Rheinheimera salexigens: one gene and its partner. The protein of the gene in region 1 interacts with the protein of each later gene in a pairwise test. Links are inferred from orthologs where the notes say so. Each region holds a gene or a part of one and is shown on either strand. Other genes may lie near its edges.

Region 1 (10,940 bases):
CTGAGCAACAACATGAGTTAACCTGGCAATTGCCGTTACAAAAATGGCATCAGCAACAGTGTCCATCACCATACGCTGATACGGCTAATAGTCGTGCAGCTAAAGGTGGCGGTGCCGGTGGCGCTATTAACGCCGCGGCATTTTTAAGTCGCTTTGTTAATGAAGACGGTAAAGGTTGGTTACATTTTGATTTAGCGGCAGCGTTTAACAGTAGTGCTAATGGCTATTGGGCTGCGGGTGCTACCGGTATGGGTATCCGTACTATCAGCGCAACCTTGCAATCTCAAGACTGATTTAACGAGCAACATAAGGTAAACTGCACAGCTTAAATAGCCCTCAGGTTAAAGGTTAAGCTGTGCTCCCAGTTGCTGCGATTTTTTCTAAATTATGTATTGCATTACAACAACACAATATTGTGTTGTTGTCTGCACCGCCTGGTGCCGGTAAGTCAACCTATCTGCCGCTACAGTTATTACAGCATTCAGATTTTAGCCATAAAAAAATAGTGATGCTTGAGCCACGGCGCTTAGCGGTGAAAACTATTGCGCATTATATTGCCTCGCAGCTTGGTGAGTCAGTGGGCCAAACGGTCGGCTATAAAATTCGTCATGACAGTAAAACCAGTGCCGATACCCGATTACTGATTGTAACCGAGGGTATTTTAACTGGCATGTTGCAACAAGATCCAACATTAGAAAATGTTGATTTATTAATTTTTGATGAATTCCACGAACGCTCATTACATGCTGACTTAGGCTTAGCATTTTGCTTAGAGGTACAGCAATTAAGATCCGATCTTAAGTTACTGCTTATGTCTGCAACTATGGATACTGATAAACTTAGCCAGCAGCTATCCGCAGCAGTGGTACAAAGCGAAGGGCGAAGTTATCCGGTGGTCATCAATTATGTGACGCCAACAAATAGCGCTGTCGCTCTGCAGTCTGCAGCAATTGCCATCAAAGCCTTACAACAGCATCAGGGCAGTATTTTAGTTTTTTTACCTGGCCAAGCCGAAATTAATCAAGCGGCCCAGCACTTATCTCAACATCTAGCTCAGCACTCAGCTGAACAGCAATCACATCAGTCGACCCAGCAAAGTTTAACAACGAATGTTCAGGTACATGCGTTGCTAGGCAGTATGACGCTAGCCCAGCAGCAAGCCGCTATTGCCGCGCCTAGTACTGGGCAGCGAAAAATAGTGTTAGCCACTAATTTAGCTCAAACCAGTTTAACCATTGAAGGCATTACTGTGGTTATTGATAGTGGTTTATATCGACGAGCTCGCTTTGATCCGCGGCAAGGCATTACCATTTTAGAAACTGTGCCCATTAGCCAAGCGGCAGCTATTCAACGTAGTGGTCGAGCAGGGCGGTTAAGTCCAGGTGTGTGTTATCGCATTGATACCGCAGAAAAATGGCAACGCCGAGCCGCATTTGATCCCGCTGAAATAGAAATAGCTGAATTAACCCAGTTACGTTTAGATGTGGCTAGTTGGGGCGCGCAAGTAAGCGACTTAAACTGGTTAACTGCTCCGACAAAAGCAGCCATTACCGTTGCCGAGCAGTTACTGCAACAATTAGGCTTAATGGATAGTAATGGCCGCCAAACTGCACTAGGCGTATCGGCGGGACAATTAGCCACTGATCCTAGATTAGCCGCCATGTTACTGCATGCTAAACAACTTGAGCAGCAAGGGCAGGTAGGAGCCGCTGGTTTAGGCTGTTTGTTAGCCGCCTTATTAGAAGATAGTCGTGTGTTAAGCGGTGATTTGTATCAGCAGCTGACACGGATTAAGTCCACCTTACCTCAGCAGTGGCAGCAAGCTTTAGCTCTAAGTCGGCAGTTAGGGTGTAAAATAACGCCGATGTTACCGTTAGAGTTAGTGCCAATCTTACTATTACGAGCGTTTCCCGACCGGCTGGCTAAACGTCGTGGTCATGGTTATCAATTAGCAAGCGGGATTGGGGCGGCACTTAAAGACAACGATGCATTACAACAACAACCTTGGCTGGTGGTAATACACTTGCAGCTGTATGCCCAGCGTAATATTATTTACCATGCAGTCTCAATAGCGCTAGAGCAAGTTTTAACCGATTGGCATAGCGAGTTAAGCTGGCATACAGTTACTGGCTGGGATGATAGTAAAGGCCGTTTTTATGCTGAACAACAGCTAAACTTTGGCTGCTGCCGGTTAGCAACTAAGCCGCAACCGTTATCTTTAACTGCGGCAGAAAAACAGCAGGCTTGGCTGAATTATATTACTAATAATGGTTTAGACTGCTTAACGTGGTCCGACAGCGCTCAGCAATTAATGGCTCGGCAAAAACTATTATTACAGTTTCAAGCTAAACAAAACTGGCCAGCGGTATCTGAGCAAGCACTTTTGGCTGATTTGCCTCTTTGGTTAGGCCCAGCGTTGAGCAGCATAAATAAACGGCAACAATTAGCTGACATGCCGTTGTATCAGTATTTAATGCAACGCTTAGATTATGGCCAGCAGCAGCAAATGGCTATGTTAGTGCCAACCCATTGGCAAACACCAACGGGTAGTAAAGTGTTAATTAATTATTTGGCCGAAGGTGGCCCACGAATATCAGTACGAGTACAAGAAATGTATGGCCAAACCAGTTCGCCGACACTTTTACAAGGCCAATTAGCTATCACGGTAGAGCTGTTATCACCGGGAAGACAACCGTTACAATTAACTCAAGATTTATCTAGTTTCTGGCAAAATAGCTGGCAAGAGGTGCGCAAAGAAATGCGCGGGCGTTACCCTAAACATTTTTGGCCCGAGCAACCAGCCCAAGCTACGCCAACCACTAAAACTAAAAAGGCCATGTTGCGATGAGTAGTACAGGCAATAAAACGAACAGTAAAACCCCGAGTAAAGCACAGAGTAAAACTAAAGCTAAACCAGCTAAGAACAAACAGTATTTAAAACGTTTTGTGTTATTGATGCTAAAGCTGATGGCTGTGGTGGTATTAGTTTTAGTGTTTTACTTTATTTATTTAGATAGCAAAATTAGTAAGAAGTTTGCTGGCCAAAAATGGCAAGTACCGGCCCAGATTTATGCACGGAGTATGGAATTGTTACCCGGTAAAACCATTACTCAGCAGCAAGTGTTGCAGCAATTAACCGCCTTACAATATCAGCGCAACCCAGAGTTATCTGCGCCTGGCCAATACAGTGTGTCGCGCAATCATATTACCATTTATCGTCGGCCATTTACCTTTACCGATGGCTATGAAGCTGCGCAATTATTTAGTGTAGAGTTTAATCGCAGTGGCATTAATAGGATTATGCAGCGCTTGCAAAAGGAGCCGCTTAATTTTGCTCGTTTAGAGCCACAATTAATTGAACATTTAGTGTCACCGCATCAAGAAGATCGCGAGTTAGTTCGGTTAGAGCAAGTACCAGAGATATTTAAAGACACCTTATTGTTGGTCGAAGATCGTAATTTTTATCATCACCATGGTGTAGCACCTTTAGCTGTTTTACGCGCTCTTTGGGTTAATGTGACCGCTGGGCGGACTGTGCAGGGTGGGTCAACCTTAACCCAACAGTTAGCTAAAAATATGTATTTAACAAACGAACGGACATTATTGCGCAAAATAAATGAGGCGTTAATCGCATTAATTTTAGATTACCGCTTTAATAAAGATCAGATTTTGGAGGCTTACCTTAATGAGGTATTTGTGGGCCAAAACTATGCCACCGCTATTCATGGTGTTGGCTTAGGTAGCCGTTTTTATTTTGCTAAGCCGCTGACCGAATTAACCACCAGTGAATCGGCATTACTCATTGGCATTTTAAAAGGACCGTCCTACTTTGACCCTAGACGCCATCCAGAGCGGGCCTTACAACGTCGAGATTTAGTCTTACGTTTAATGTTTGAGCAGCACTTTTTAAACCGGCAGCAATATGAGCATGCTGTGCAACAACCTCTGGCTGTCGTCGCACGGGCCAAATTGTCTAACGCCAGTTACGCCAGTTATATTGATGCCGTAAAAAAAGAGTTACGCCAATTAGATATTGAGCATCAGTTACGCCAAAGTGGCATTAAAGTATTTACTAATTTAGATATTTTAGCCCAGCAAGATGCTGAACAAGCAGTTACCGCTCAATTACAAAATTATGATCAGGCCCTAGAAGCCGCCGTTGTAGTAACCGAATATCAGCAGGCAGATATTGTCGCGGTAGTGGGCAGTCGTAATCAAATTGAAAGCGGCTTTAACCGTGCTTTGGATGCGCAAAGACAAATTGGCAGTATTATTAAGCCGGTAATATATTTAGAAGCCTTAAGCCAGCGCGGGCGCTATAGCTTGGCCACTCAATTACAAGATACAGCGATAAGATTACGCAGTAATAATCAAGATTGGCAGCCGCAAAACTTTGATAAAAAATTTCGAGGTCCAGTGACTTTACTGGACGCTTTGGCTAACTCGCTAAATGTGCCAACAGTTAGACTGGGTTTACAGTTAGGTTTACCTACTATTAGTGCAGGGTTAGAAAAGCTTGGCTTACAGCGCGATGTAAAACTACACCCAGCGGCTTTGCTTGGTGCTATAGAGCTGAGCCCGCTTGAAGTGAGTCAGTTATATCAGACCATTGCTAATAATGGCATACATCGTAAATTAAGTACCTTGTTTGCCGTGACAGATAATGCAGGTCATATTTTATATCAACGCCAAGATGCATTAACCCGACGTTATGCTGAACAAGAAACCTATTTATTACAGTATGCCTTAATTCAAGCCGCTAAAACGGGCACCGCTAAATCATTAGCTAATGCCTTTCCTCAGGAAATATTAGCAGGTAAAACCGGTACCTCCAGTGACTATCGTGATAGCTGGTTTGTTGGTTTTGATCAAAATAAATTGGTAACTGTTTGGTTAGGTAAAGATGATAATAAAGCCATAGGCTTAACCGGTGGTACTGGGGCTTTGCCGGTATTTAGCCGTTTTTTCCGCCAGCAAGGTGTAAACTCAATTTTACGGCCAGTACCCGAACATATTAGTATACAAGCATTTTCCACAGTTACAGGTTATCCTCAAGCACCAAACTGCGTTAATGTATTGTTGCTACCTGCATTTAGTGACGACAATTTTGCAGCGACAGAGTGTGATAATTAAGAATGTGATAATTAATCATATGCTAATGAATAAAGGCCTTAACTAATATTATGTTTATAAAACCAGACCAACCATTACAGGTAGGCGCGTGGCAGTATTTACCAGAGCAAGATAAACTGGTGAAGTATTCGGCTGAAAATATTATTTGTGAAACGGCTGAGTTAGATAATTTATGCCAAAAAGTACTGAACTACTTTATTTTACATGCGGGTAAGTTAGTTACAAAAGACGAGTTGTTACTGAATGTTTGGGGCATTCAAGATGTCACTGATGGCCGAGTGACACGCGTTATTCGAGTGTTAAGAGTGGCGTTGGGTGATGATACTCGAGAGCCCAACTATATTGAAACCATACCCAAACGCGGATATCGCTTTATCGCACCGGTAACTGCCGTCTCAGCGGTGCTAATAGAAAGTCACGACGGACCAACAACAGAAGTTGTGCCAGTAAAGTCTAAACATTGGATCAATTACTTAGTCAGTGCTGCTGTGATGGTAGTGTTAGGTATAGCAGGCCTTATTTGGTGGCTAAATACAAGCAAAAGCCCAACGGCTGAAGTTAGCACGCCAATGCACCGTTATCGCCATATCACCTCATTAGATGGCTTAGAATTTTATCATAACGCCTCTGCCGACGAGCGCTATTTGGTTTATAGCTATGCCAATCCGCAGCAGGATAAAAGTACCATATTAATGTTAGAGGATTTGCAGCAACGCAAGCGCATAACGCTTACGGATCCAGCTTATAATAGTTTTGGTGCTAGCTTTAATGCTGATGCTAGTAAAGTAGCTTATCAACGCTTATATCCAGACGGTCGCTGTGAGATTAGAATGATCCAGCTCGATCAAACTAATCTTCAGTTACTTAGCGATAATTTATTAGTTAATTGCGCCGAAAATTCGGTCTCTGCAAGATTAAGTTGGTCGCCTGATGGTCGTTATTTAGTGTATCCAGAAATGGATAACCAACAGCGGCAACTGGTGCTGCAACTTTTAGCGATAGATAGCCAAAATCCTGAACAATTAACCGCACCTTCTGCCAGTAGTTTTGGCGATTATGCTGCGCGCTTTTCTCGCCAAGGCGATAAATTAGTATTTTTGCGCGATGCTTCTGGATCTGCACAAATTTGGCTATTAGATTTAACCAGCCGTGCCACCCAATTTTTAGTTGCGATTAAAGATATCTATCCGGGTAATGTTGATTGGAACTTACAGGATACGGCGATTATTTATCCTTCAGGCAATAACACAATTAGTCGGGTAGATATTCAATCTTTACAAAGCAGTATTATTGCTTTTACCGACGATTATGCCAGTGAGCTACAAGTCACCAATTCAGGTAAGGTATTAGTGTCTGCTGGGGACTTTTCTCGGATAAATATTATAAAGACCAATAATCCACTGCATGAAACCGTCGCCGAAAAGCACGTCGCTTTTAGCTCTAATCGTAACGAAACGTATATTGCTGCCAGCCCTATCGAAAATGGTCCGACGGCTGTTGTTTCACGACGCTCTGGTATGCCACAATTATGGTTTTTTTATCCGGACGGCCGTCAAAGCCAAAAAACCTTTTTTACCGAAAGTAAGCGCTTTAGAAGTATTGAGTTTTCGCCTGATGGCAGCCAGTTGTTACTGCAATTAAATAATGAAATCTGGTTGCTCGATGCAGAGCAAAAGTTACAGCATGTTGTGGGTGGAGCGAGCGATATCATCAGTATGCCAAGCTGGTCAAAAAATGCTGAAAATATATATTATGCCCAATCTAAACAAGGCCGTTGGCAAATTATTAGTTACAATCTAGCAAATAAACAATTAGATAGCGTGATCGCGACAGAGCGGGAATTATATTTACAAAGTGCCAAAGCAAATTATACTTTTTGGCGAGATAGTGGCAATAAACAGTTTTATATTCAGCAACAAGGTGGGCTAGCAGAGTTAATTAAGTTAGATATACCAGAAACTCAAATTACATTAACTTTTTCTCTGAGTGAAAAAGGTATTTATTATGCTTATTTACATGGCGGCATGGAATACCAATTACGTTATTATGATTTTTCACAACAAAAATCTATAGTGGTAATTGAGAAGATGCAATTGGGCCGCTTTAGTCTGAGTGCAAATGAAGAGGATATTTATTATCTAGAATATGAGTTTGGTGATATCGATATTGCTGAATTTACGCCGAGTATCGGATCTTTGTAATAAATTTATCGGTTAATTATCGAGTTTAACCATGATTATTTTTATAGATTAGGTTTGTTGCCGACCTAATAATAAGGAATAACGATGGTTTCTATAATTGCATCAAGTATGTTACTTGGCCAGCTTATGCTGAACCAACCGCTCGTAGTCGACCTGGAACAACAACATCATTTCCAAAAGCCAGTTGGTCAGAGTCAGTTACTTGCTTGTACTTGGTTTCCGCTGTGTACTGATCCTGATATATACACTTCTCCTGAGCGAAATAAAGATAAAACAGATACTTCAAGTGACAAAAAGTCTGACAAGCTGGCTTAACGTTTTTGTCGCTTGCCAAATGTGTTAAAGCAAGGCAAATACTAAACATTCTAGTTAGTTAAGGTATACTCCGTTCGATGACACTTATTGTCGAACGGATTTTCTATGTCAGAACTTGAACCTGTAGTGCGTATTGGTGAATGGCAATATCAGGTTATTTACGGTCAATTAAGCCAAATTGATCAACCAACTGATGCAATGATTCGGCTTGAACCTTTATTGCATAGTTTATTAAATTATTTTCTGCTCCAGCCCAATGTCGTGCTAACAAAAGATATGTTGCTGGATAATGTGTGGCCAGCAGATGCGGGCTCTGATGCTGCGGTGATGCGTGCCGTTGGTGCCCTGCGTAAAGTGCTGGGTGATGATGTTAGAGCACCGCGATATATTGCGACCATTCCTAAAAAAGGCTATCGCTGGCTGGCTGAAATTAGCCCGAGCAGTCTGATATCGATAGCGCAGCAATCTGCATTATCAGAGCAGAATGTAGCATTGCATTTAGCCGATACTGCTAAAGCCAATTTAGCACCAGGTAATACAGCTAACTCAACCGAAATATCGTCTTATAGCAAACGGCAAACAGATCATGTTTGGTCGTGGCGATTTGTGATTATTAGCACCTTAGTGTTGCTAGTGGGTAGCGCTGGTTTTGCTTTTATTTTATCGTTGTATACCACCCAGCCACTGTTAAAGTTACCTGATACTATCACGCCTATTAGTGCACTTAATGGTCAAGAGTATTGGCCGATATTAAACACTGAACAAACCCAAGTTATTTATCAACATAGACAGTTAGGTGAAACCAGCTTAGGTTGGGTGCAACAAGACTTACAAAGTCGTCGGGCTCACTTTTTACCCCAACAATATTTAGCACTATCAGCAGCACAGTGGTTAGATAATCAACATATTGTTTTTAGTGGTCAAACCAACCAACTGGCTTGTGCTATTTTTCAACAACAATTATATCCCAAAGTGGCTGACGCTGAATTATTATGGCGCTGTAACCAGTTGCAAGCGCAAGGGTTAATAAAGTGGCAGCAGCAATGGTTATGGTTAGATACTCTAGAATCTAATGATGCAGATAATAACAATAAGCGCTTAGAACTTTGGTCTGGTCAACAGCAGCAACCAGCACAACGATTAGCTTCATATGCATTTATATGGCATAGCGTATCGGCCATGCTAATTCAGCAAGATACCTTGTATTTGTTAGCCCATGAAACAGCAAACAATACTGTGTTGCTGACCGTAGATTTAAATACCACCACACTTAGTTTGTTACAACGTTTTAACCGCAAGATAAATGATATGGCGTGGTGGGATGACACAACCCTATTATTGTCGAGTTTTAATCAAAACTTAATAGTGTATGACTTTAAGGCTAAATCAGAACAAGACCTAGGGCCGTTAACTCGCCCCTTAGCCCAAGCTTCACGTTATCCTGGACAGGTGTTAGCGACACAATACTTAAATTACACTAGTGATATTTATCAAGTTGCTTTGGCTAAAGATTCAACTCGGCAACTTACACCTTGGCAAATGAGTAATAGAAGTGAGTATTTATTAGCCGACAATGGCGAGATGCAGGCTTATATTTCTGAACGCTCAGGGGTGAGTCAAGTTTGGTTACAAAACCTGTCAGGGCAAAGCATCCAGTTGACCAACTTTACTCGGCAACAGCCAATTCAGCAATTATTTTGGCATAAGCAACAATTAATGCTGGTGGTTGATAGCCAGCTAAATGCAATCGATATTGCAACAGGTGAGTTAACATTAGCAAAGCAGCAAGCGAATAGCCAAAGCTTAGGCCGCTACGCCAGTTGTCAGCAACAATTAGTTTGGACAGCGCTAACAGATGGTGATTGGCAATTATTTATGGCGACAGAGCAGGGGACGCAGGCACTTTATTCAGATGTAGCAGATGTGCGTTGTGGAAGAGAACAACAACTAATAATACAACATGCAGCAACGGGGCAATTATCTGTTTTAGCACTAAAAAATCAGCAAGCACAGCTTATACAAAGCTTACCCATAACAATAGACTGGCGTCAGGTCACAAGTGAACAATGGTTTGTGGATGAGAGCGGTATATATTGGTTAAACCCGAATAAGCAAATTTTACAATCATTTCTTTGGCAAGATCAGCAGATGCGAGACCACACTTGGTTTCAGCCGGCTTGGCCACTGGCTATATACAGTAATGGCAATGGCCTAGGTTATATCGTACAACCTAGGCCATTTGATACCGATATTGTTTGGTTACAACATCGACGCTAAAGCGCGGCGAAGCTTTGTTCAGCAGCAGCAATAGTGTGGGCAATATCGGCGTCAGAGTGGGCTAATGAGATAAAGCCGGCTTCATAGGCAGACGGCGCTAAATATACACCCTGTTGTAGCATTAAGTGAAAGAAGCGATTAAAGGCGGCAATATCACATTGGGTTGCTTGAGCAAAGTTGCTGACGTTAGCTTCTGTGGTGAAAAACAAACCAAACATAGCACCAACTTGGTTAGTTGCTAGGGGCACACCGTGTTTTTTAGCTGCAGCGGCAATACCACTGACTAATACCCGGGTTTTTTCGGTTAAAGCTTCATACACACCAGGTTTACTTAGCTCGGTCAATGACGCTAAACCAGCAGCCATAGCAATTGGGTTGCCCGATAGAGTACCCGCCTGATATACCGGACCTAAAGGTGCTATGTGGTGCATAATTTCTCGTTTACCGCCAAACGCGCCTACCGGCATGCCGCCGCCAATTATTTTACCTAAAGTGGTTAAGTCAGGTTTTACATCATAAAACGCCTGAGCACCGCCTAAAGCGACCCTAAAGCCGGTCATCACTTCATCAAATATCAGCACTGCACCATATTGGTCACATAGTTGGCGTAAGCCTTGTAAAAAGCCTTGGGCTGGTGGAATGCAGTTCATATTGCCTGCAACCGGTTCTACAATAATACAGGCAATATCATCGCCATGATTTTCAAAGGTTTGTTTAAGTTGGGCTAAATTGTTAAATTCACAGGTAAGGGTATATTTAGCAAAGTCGGCAGGTACGCCAGGAGAATTTGGTACGCCTAAAGTTAACGCGCCAGAGCCGGCTTTAACTAATAACGAGTCAGCATGGCCATGATAGCAGCCTTCAAACTTAACGATGGTATTGCGATTGGTATAACCGCGGGCTAAACGAATGGCGCTCATGGTGGCTTCAGTGCCTGAGCTGACCATGCGAACCATTTCCATGCTTGGTACTAATTTAGTGACCATTTCTGCCATATCGACTTCAGCCGCACAA
Region 2 (4,709 bases), 210 kb from region 1 along the record:
CGCCTAAATTCATACAACCTGCAGCGGCGGCTAAGGCATTATTAACATTATGCTTACCCGGTAAGGTTAGCGTAATGGCGATATCACCTTGCGGGGTATGCAGCATAAATCGCGCACAACCATCTGCGGCTAACACTATGTCGGTTGCGTAGTAGTCGGTCACTTGGCTGGCCGAGAATTGCTGCACCTTTTTACCAACTAAGCGCTGCAACCAAAACGGCGTAAACTCACTATCCGCTGGAATAATGGCCACGCCATCGCTGGCTAAACCGAGGAATATTTCACATTTTGCCGTTGCCACGCCCGCTACACTGCCAAAACCTTCTAAATGCGATGCGGCAACATTGGTTATAATGGCGACATCAGGTTTAGCTAAGGCGGTGGTATAAGCAATTTCACCTTGGTGATTTGCGCCTAGCTCTAATACCGCGTATTTATGCTGCTCGGTTAAGGCTAATAATGTTAATGGCAAACCTATGTCGTTATTAAAATTGCCTTTAGTGGCCAATACCGAGCCAGAGCAGGTTAAAATAGCCGCCATCATTTCTTTAACTGTGGTTTTACCAGCACTGCCGGTCACTGCAACGCAAGGTAAGGCTAATTTCGCTTTTACTGCAGCACCAAGTTGACCTAAGGCAATACGACTGTCGGCAACAATAATTTGGCTAATATCGACATCAACTGGCCGTTCAACAATCACTGCCGTTGCGCCTTGGGCTTTAACGTCTGCCACAAAATTAGCGGCATCAAAGTTCGGGCCTGTTAAAGCAATAAATAACTGACCTGGATTAATGTTACGGCTATCAGTACTAACGCTGTTAATCTGCACATTAGCGCCGACTAAGCGACCTTGAACGATTTCTGCAATGGCTTGGCAACTTAAGTTAATCATATTGATAACTCCGTCACTAGTTGCTGCACATAGCCGCGCTCATCGTAGGCTATTTGTTGCTGGCCAATAATTTGTATTGTCTCGTGGCCTTTACCGGCAATTAACACGATATCGTCAGGCTGGGCACTGGTTAGTGCTAACTTAATGGCCGCTTGACGATTAGGTTCTATTTGATAACGCGCATCTGGGCTCATACCAGCGGCAATATCTTCACAGATGGTTAAGATGTCTTCGCTACGCGGGTTATCTGCGGTAATAATGACATGATCTGCATATAGCTCGGCAATTTGGCCCATTATTGGCCGCTTACCTTTATCCCGATCACCACCACAGCCAAATACACACCATAAGCGACCCGCGCTATGCTGTCTTAATGACAATAAGGCTTGTTGTAAGGCATCTGGGGTATGGGCGTAATCAATAACAGCGGCAAATTCATCGGTGCAAATAAACTGCTCCATCCGACCTGGCACGGCTATTAAGCTGGTTGCTGCTTTAACTAAGGTAGCTAAATCGTAGCCAAGTAATTGCAAACTGCCGATTGCTGCCAACACGTTCTGGATATTAAATTCGCCTAATAATGGCAAATGTAAACTATGCCGCTCAGTGGCATTACTGATAGTAAATTGATAGCCGCTGGTGGTAGCAATAACATCGGAATAGGCTAAAAACTGACTAAAACCCTGACACTGTTCGCGATTACCATACACCAGTAAAGGTACTGTTATGCTGCCCGCTAACTGACGACCAAATTCATCAGCGACATTAATCACTGCCGCTTGACACATATCAGCTTGAAACAATGCCGCTTTTGCTGCGCCGTAAGCTTGCATAGAGCCGTGATAATCTAAGTGATCTCGGGTTAAATTGGTAAACACGGCAACATTAAACTGTAAACCGGCTAAGCGCTGTTGGGCTAAAGCATGAGATGACACTTCCATCGCCACTAAATCGGCCTGCTCAGCTTTAGCTTGGGCTAATATTTTTTGCACTTCGACATAATGCGGCGTGGTATTGGCTAACGGAGTTAAGTTATTAAAATTGCCATAGCCTAAAGTGCCAATAACTTGCGCATTGCGCTGAACACTTTGCGCTAATTGATTAATAAAGAATGCCGTACTGGATTTACCATTAGTGCCAGTAATACCCACCAACGCCATATCGGCAGCGGGTTGCTGATAAAAGCTTGCCACTAAGCTGGGTAATATTTGCATTAATTCTGGCAGCACTATTACCCGTGAGTCTTCGACACCAGCGCTATCTGTTAGCACTAAAGCCGCACCTTTAGCTAAGGCTTGGTCGATAAAATCTTTGCCATGCTGAGCAACACCCGGGATGGCCAAAAACACATCGCCCGCAGCAACATTACGGCTATCTAGCTGTAAATGCCTTAACTGATAATTGTGTTGTAGTGGATAAATATTCTCTAACCACTTCATTGCATTAACCAGCATTGGCACCTCCAGCAATTGAAATCTGTGCCTGTTCGCTGGCATCTGGCGCTAAATTTAATAACTGCATCGATGCGCCCATAATTTTAGCAAATACCGGTGCAGCAATTTCACCACCATGATAAAAATCACCCGCTGGCTCATTTATCACCACTACGCAGGCTAAACGTGGCTTGGAGATAGGTCCAACACCAGCAAACGACGCCACATAATCTTCACCATAACCACCGGCAATGGCTTTACGTGCCGTACCTGTTTTGCCACCGACGCGATAACCGCGAACTTGAGCACGCGTTGCCGTGCCACCTGGTAATACGTTGGCTTCCATCATTTCCAACATGGCTAACGCATTTTGCCGGCTAAGCACCTGCTCGCCAGGATGAATTTCGCTGGTTTTTAAAATACTTAAAGGACGGCTTACGCCACCATTCGCCATAGTGGCGTATGTTTTTACTAACTGGGCGGCGGTTACCGATAAGCCATAGCCAAAAGATAATGTAGCGCGTTCAAAGTCAGACCAACGACTGCGATGGCTTAACATGCCACTGCTTTCGCCATTTAAGCCCAAGCCAGTATCAATGCCTAAGCCCATATTGGCGTAGACACTAAGCACGTGCTCGACTGGCATGGATAACACTAATTTACTTACGCCAACGTTACTGGAGCGTCGGATGATGCCGGTTAAGTCTAAGGTTTTATTATTAACGCCGTCACGCACCCAGCTACCACCAACCCGCATATAGCCGGGGCTAGTTTCTACCACCGAGCTTAAACTAGTGGCGCCAAATTCTAACGCGCTTAGCACCGCTAAAGGCTTCATAGTCGAACCCGGCTCAAAGGTGTCGGTAATGGCACGATTACGAAATAAATATGCGGGGACATTGCGTCTATTATTCGGGTTAAACGACGGGCTATTAACCATGGCCAGCACTTCGCCGGTTTGCACATCGACCACCATGGCTGAACCCGAAGTGGCACCATAAGACAGCACGGCTGATTTTAATTCGCGATAGGTCACTGATTGAATACGCTGATCAATACTGAGTTGTAAATTATTGGCTTTCTCCGCTCGCTCGCGGGTAATCACTTCGATTTCGCGGCCTTTGGCATCTTTGCGAATAACCTTGCGCCCTTCAGTGCCGGTTAAATAATCATTAAAGCGCTTTTCGATACCTTCAACGCCAACGTCATCAACGTTAGTAAAACCTATTAACTGCCCGGTAACTTCACCAGCAGGGTAATAACGACGCGACTCTTCACGAAAATAAATCCCAGGCACTTTTAATTGCCGCACATAGCCGGCTACCGCAGGATTAACTTGACGTTGCAAATAGACAAAACGTCGCTGAGTGTTACTGCCAATTTTATTTAATAACTCAGCTGGGGTCAGTTGTAATATTTCTGCAAGGGCATGCCAGCGACGTTCATCAGCAGCCGAATTTTTTTCAATCACAATTTTTGGATCGGCCCAAATGGCTTCAACCGGTACACTGACCGCTAATTCTTCGCCATTACGGTCGATTATCATGCCGCGCATCACACTGTCAGATTCAATGCGTAAACTGCGCATATCACCTTGGCTAATAAGCATGTCCGGTTCAATCACTTGCAACCAAGCTGCCCGCGCTACTAAGGCAAAAAACACTGAAGTTAACAGCACCATTACTAACGCAAAACGCCAGCTTAGTACTGACGGTGAGGTTCTGGCTTTGGCCTGGGGTGTTTTTTTGCTTCGGCTCATGGCATCGTCACCGTTATGTCTTGAGCGCCACTAGGCCGGATCATATTGAGCCGATGCCGCGCTATATCTTCTACTCGACTGTGCTCAGACAACGATCGCTGCTCTAGCAGCAAGTTACGCCATTCAATGTCCAGCTGATCACGTTGCTGATACATTTTATCTTGGGCGGTAATTAACTGCCGATTTAAATGGGCAAAATGGACTATAGCCAGTGCACTAACAATACACGCGACCAACAACACCATGGCAACTTTTTGCTGCCATAATTGTTGGCCAATAATGCGTGGTAAGCTAATGCTACTCATGTGCCTGCCTTTGCGCTATACGAAGCACTGCGCTGCGCGCTCTAGGATTAACACTTAACTCTGTATCCGACGCTTTAATGGCTTTGCCGACTAAACTTAACTCGGTACGTTTTTGCATTTGCGCTTCGGTTAATGGAATACCGCGCGGAATAGGCTCACCTTTAGCGTAGCGGCGCATAAACTGCTTAACTAAGCGATCTTCTAGCGAGTGAAAGCTAATAACCACTAAGCGGCCACCCGGCTTTAACACTTTAAGTGCAGCAAGTAGTGCTTGGTTAATTTGGTCTAATTCGCTATTGATATAAATACGGATAGCTTGA

The links.
Region 2: the proteins of mrcB (region 1) and BI198_RS04410 interact in binary tests that used the Escherichia coli proteins (3 or more experiments, as listed by UniProt). The link is inferred for Rheinheimera salexigens from one-to-one orthologs.

What each region holds. Positions count from the first base shown.
Region 1 is NZ_MKEK01000001.1:1,145,956-1,156,895, forward strand. What follows is about bases 2,445-5,488. They hold mrcB (penicillin-binding protein 1B), read left to right. Parts: upstream 2,445-2,844; coding sequence 2,845-5,133; downstream 5,134-5,488. Other genes in these bases: hrpB (ATP-dependent helicase HrpB), read left to right, coding at 2,445-2,848; BI198_RS05315 (winged helix-turn-helix domain-containing protein), read left to right, coding at 5,184-5,488. Outside these bases: aminopeptidase PepB, read left to right, coding at 1-293; more of hrpB, read left to right, coding at 356-2,444; more of BI198_RS05315, read left to right, coding at 5,489-7,334; BI198_RS05320 (hypothetical protein), read left to right, coding at 7,419-7,649; BI198_RS05325 (winged helix-turn-helix domain-containing protein), read left to right, coding at 7,755-9,926; hemL (glutamate-1-semialdehyde 2,1-aminomutase), read right to left, coding at 9,923-10,940. UniProt on the Escherichia coli protein: Cell wall formation. Synthesis of cross-linked peptidoglycan from the lipid intermediates.
Region 2 is NZ_MKEK01000001.1:942,786-947,494, reverse strand. The notes cover bases 1,711-4,709. They hold BI198_RS04410 (penicillin-binding transpeptidase domain-containing protein), read right to left. Parts: upstream 4,085-4,709; coding sequence 2,336-4,084; downstream 1,711-2,335. Other genes in these bases: rsmH (16S rRNA (cytosine(1402)-N(4))-methyltransferase RsmH), read right to left, coding at 4,382-4,709; ftsL (cell division protein FtsL), read right to left, coding at 4,081-4,389; BI198_RS04415 (UDP-N-acetylmuramoyl-L-alanyl-D-glutamate--2,6-diaminopimelate ligase), read right to left, coding at 1,711-2,346. In the rest of the region: BI198_RS04420 (UDP-N-acetylmuramoyl-tripeptide--D-alanyl-D-alanine ligase), read right to left, coding at 1-892; more of BI198_RS04415, read right to left, coding at 889-1,710. UniProt on the Escherichia coli protein: Essential cell division protein that catalyzes cross-linking of the peptidoglycan cell wall at the division septum. Required for localization of FtsN.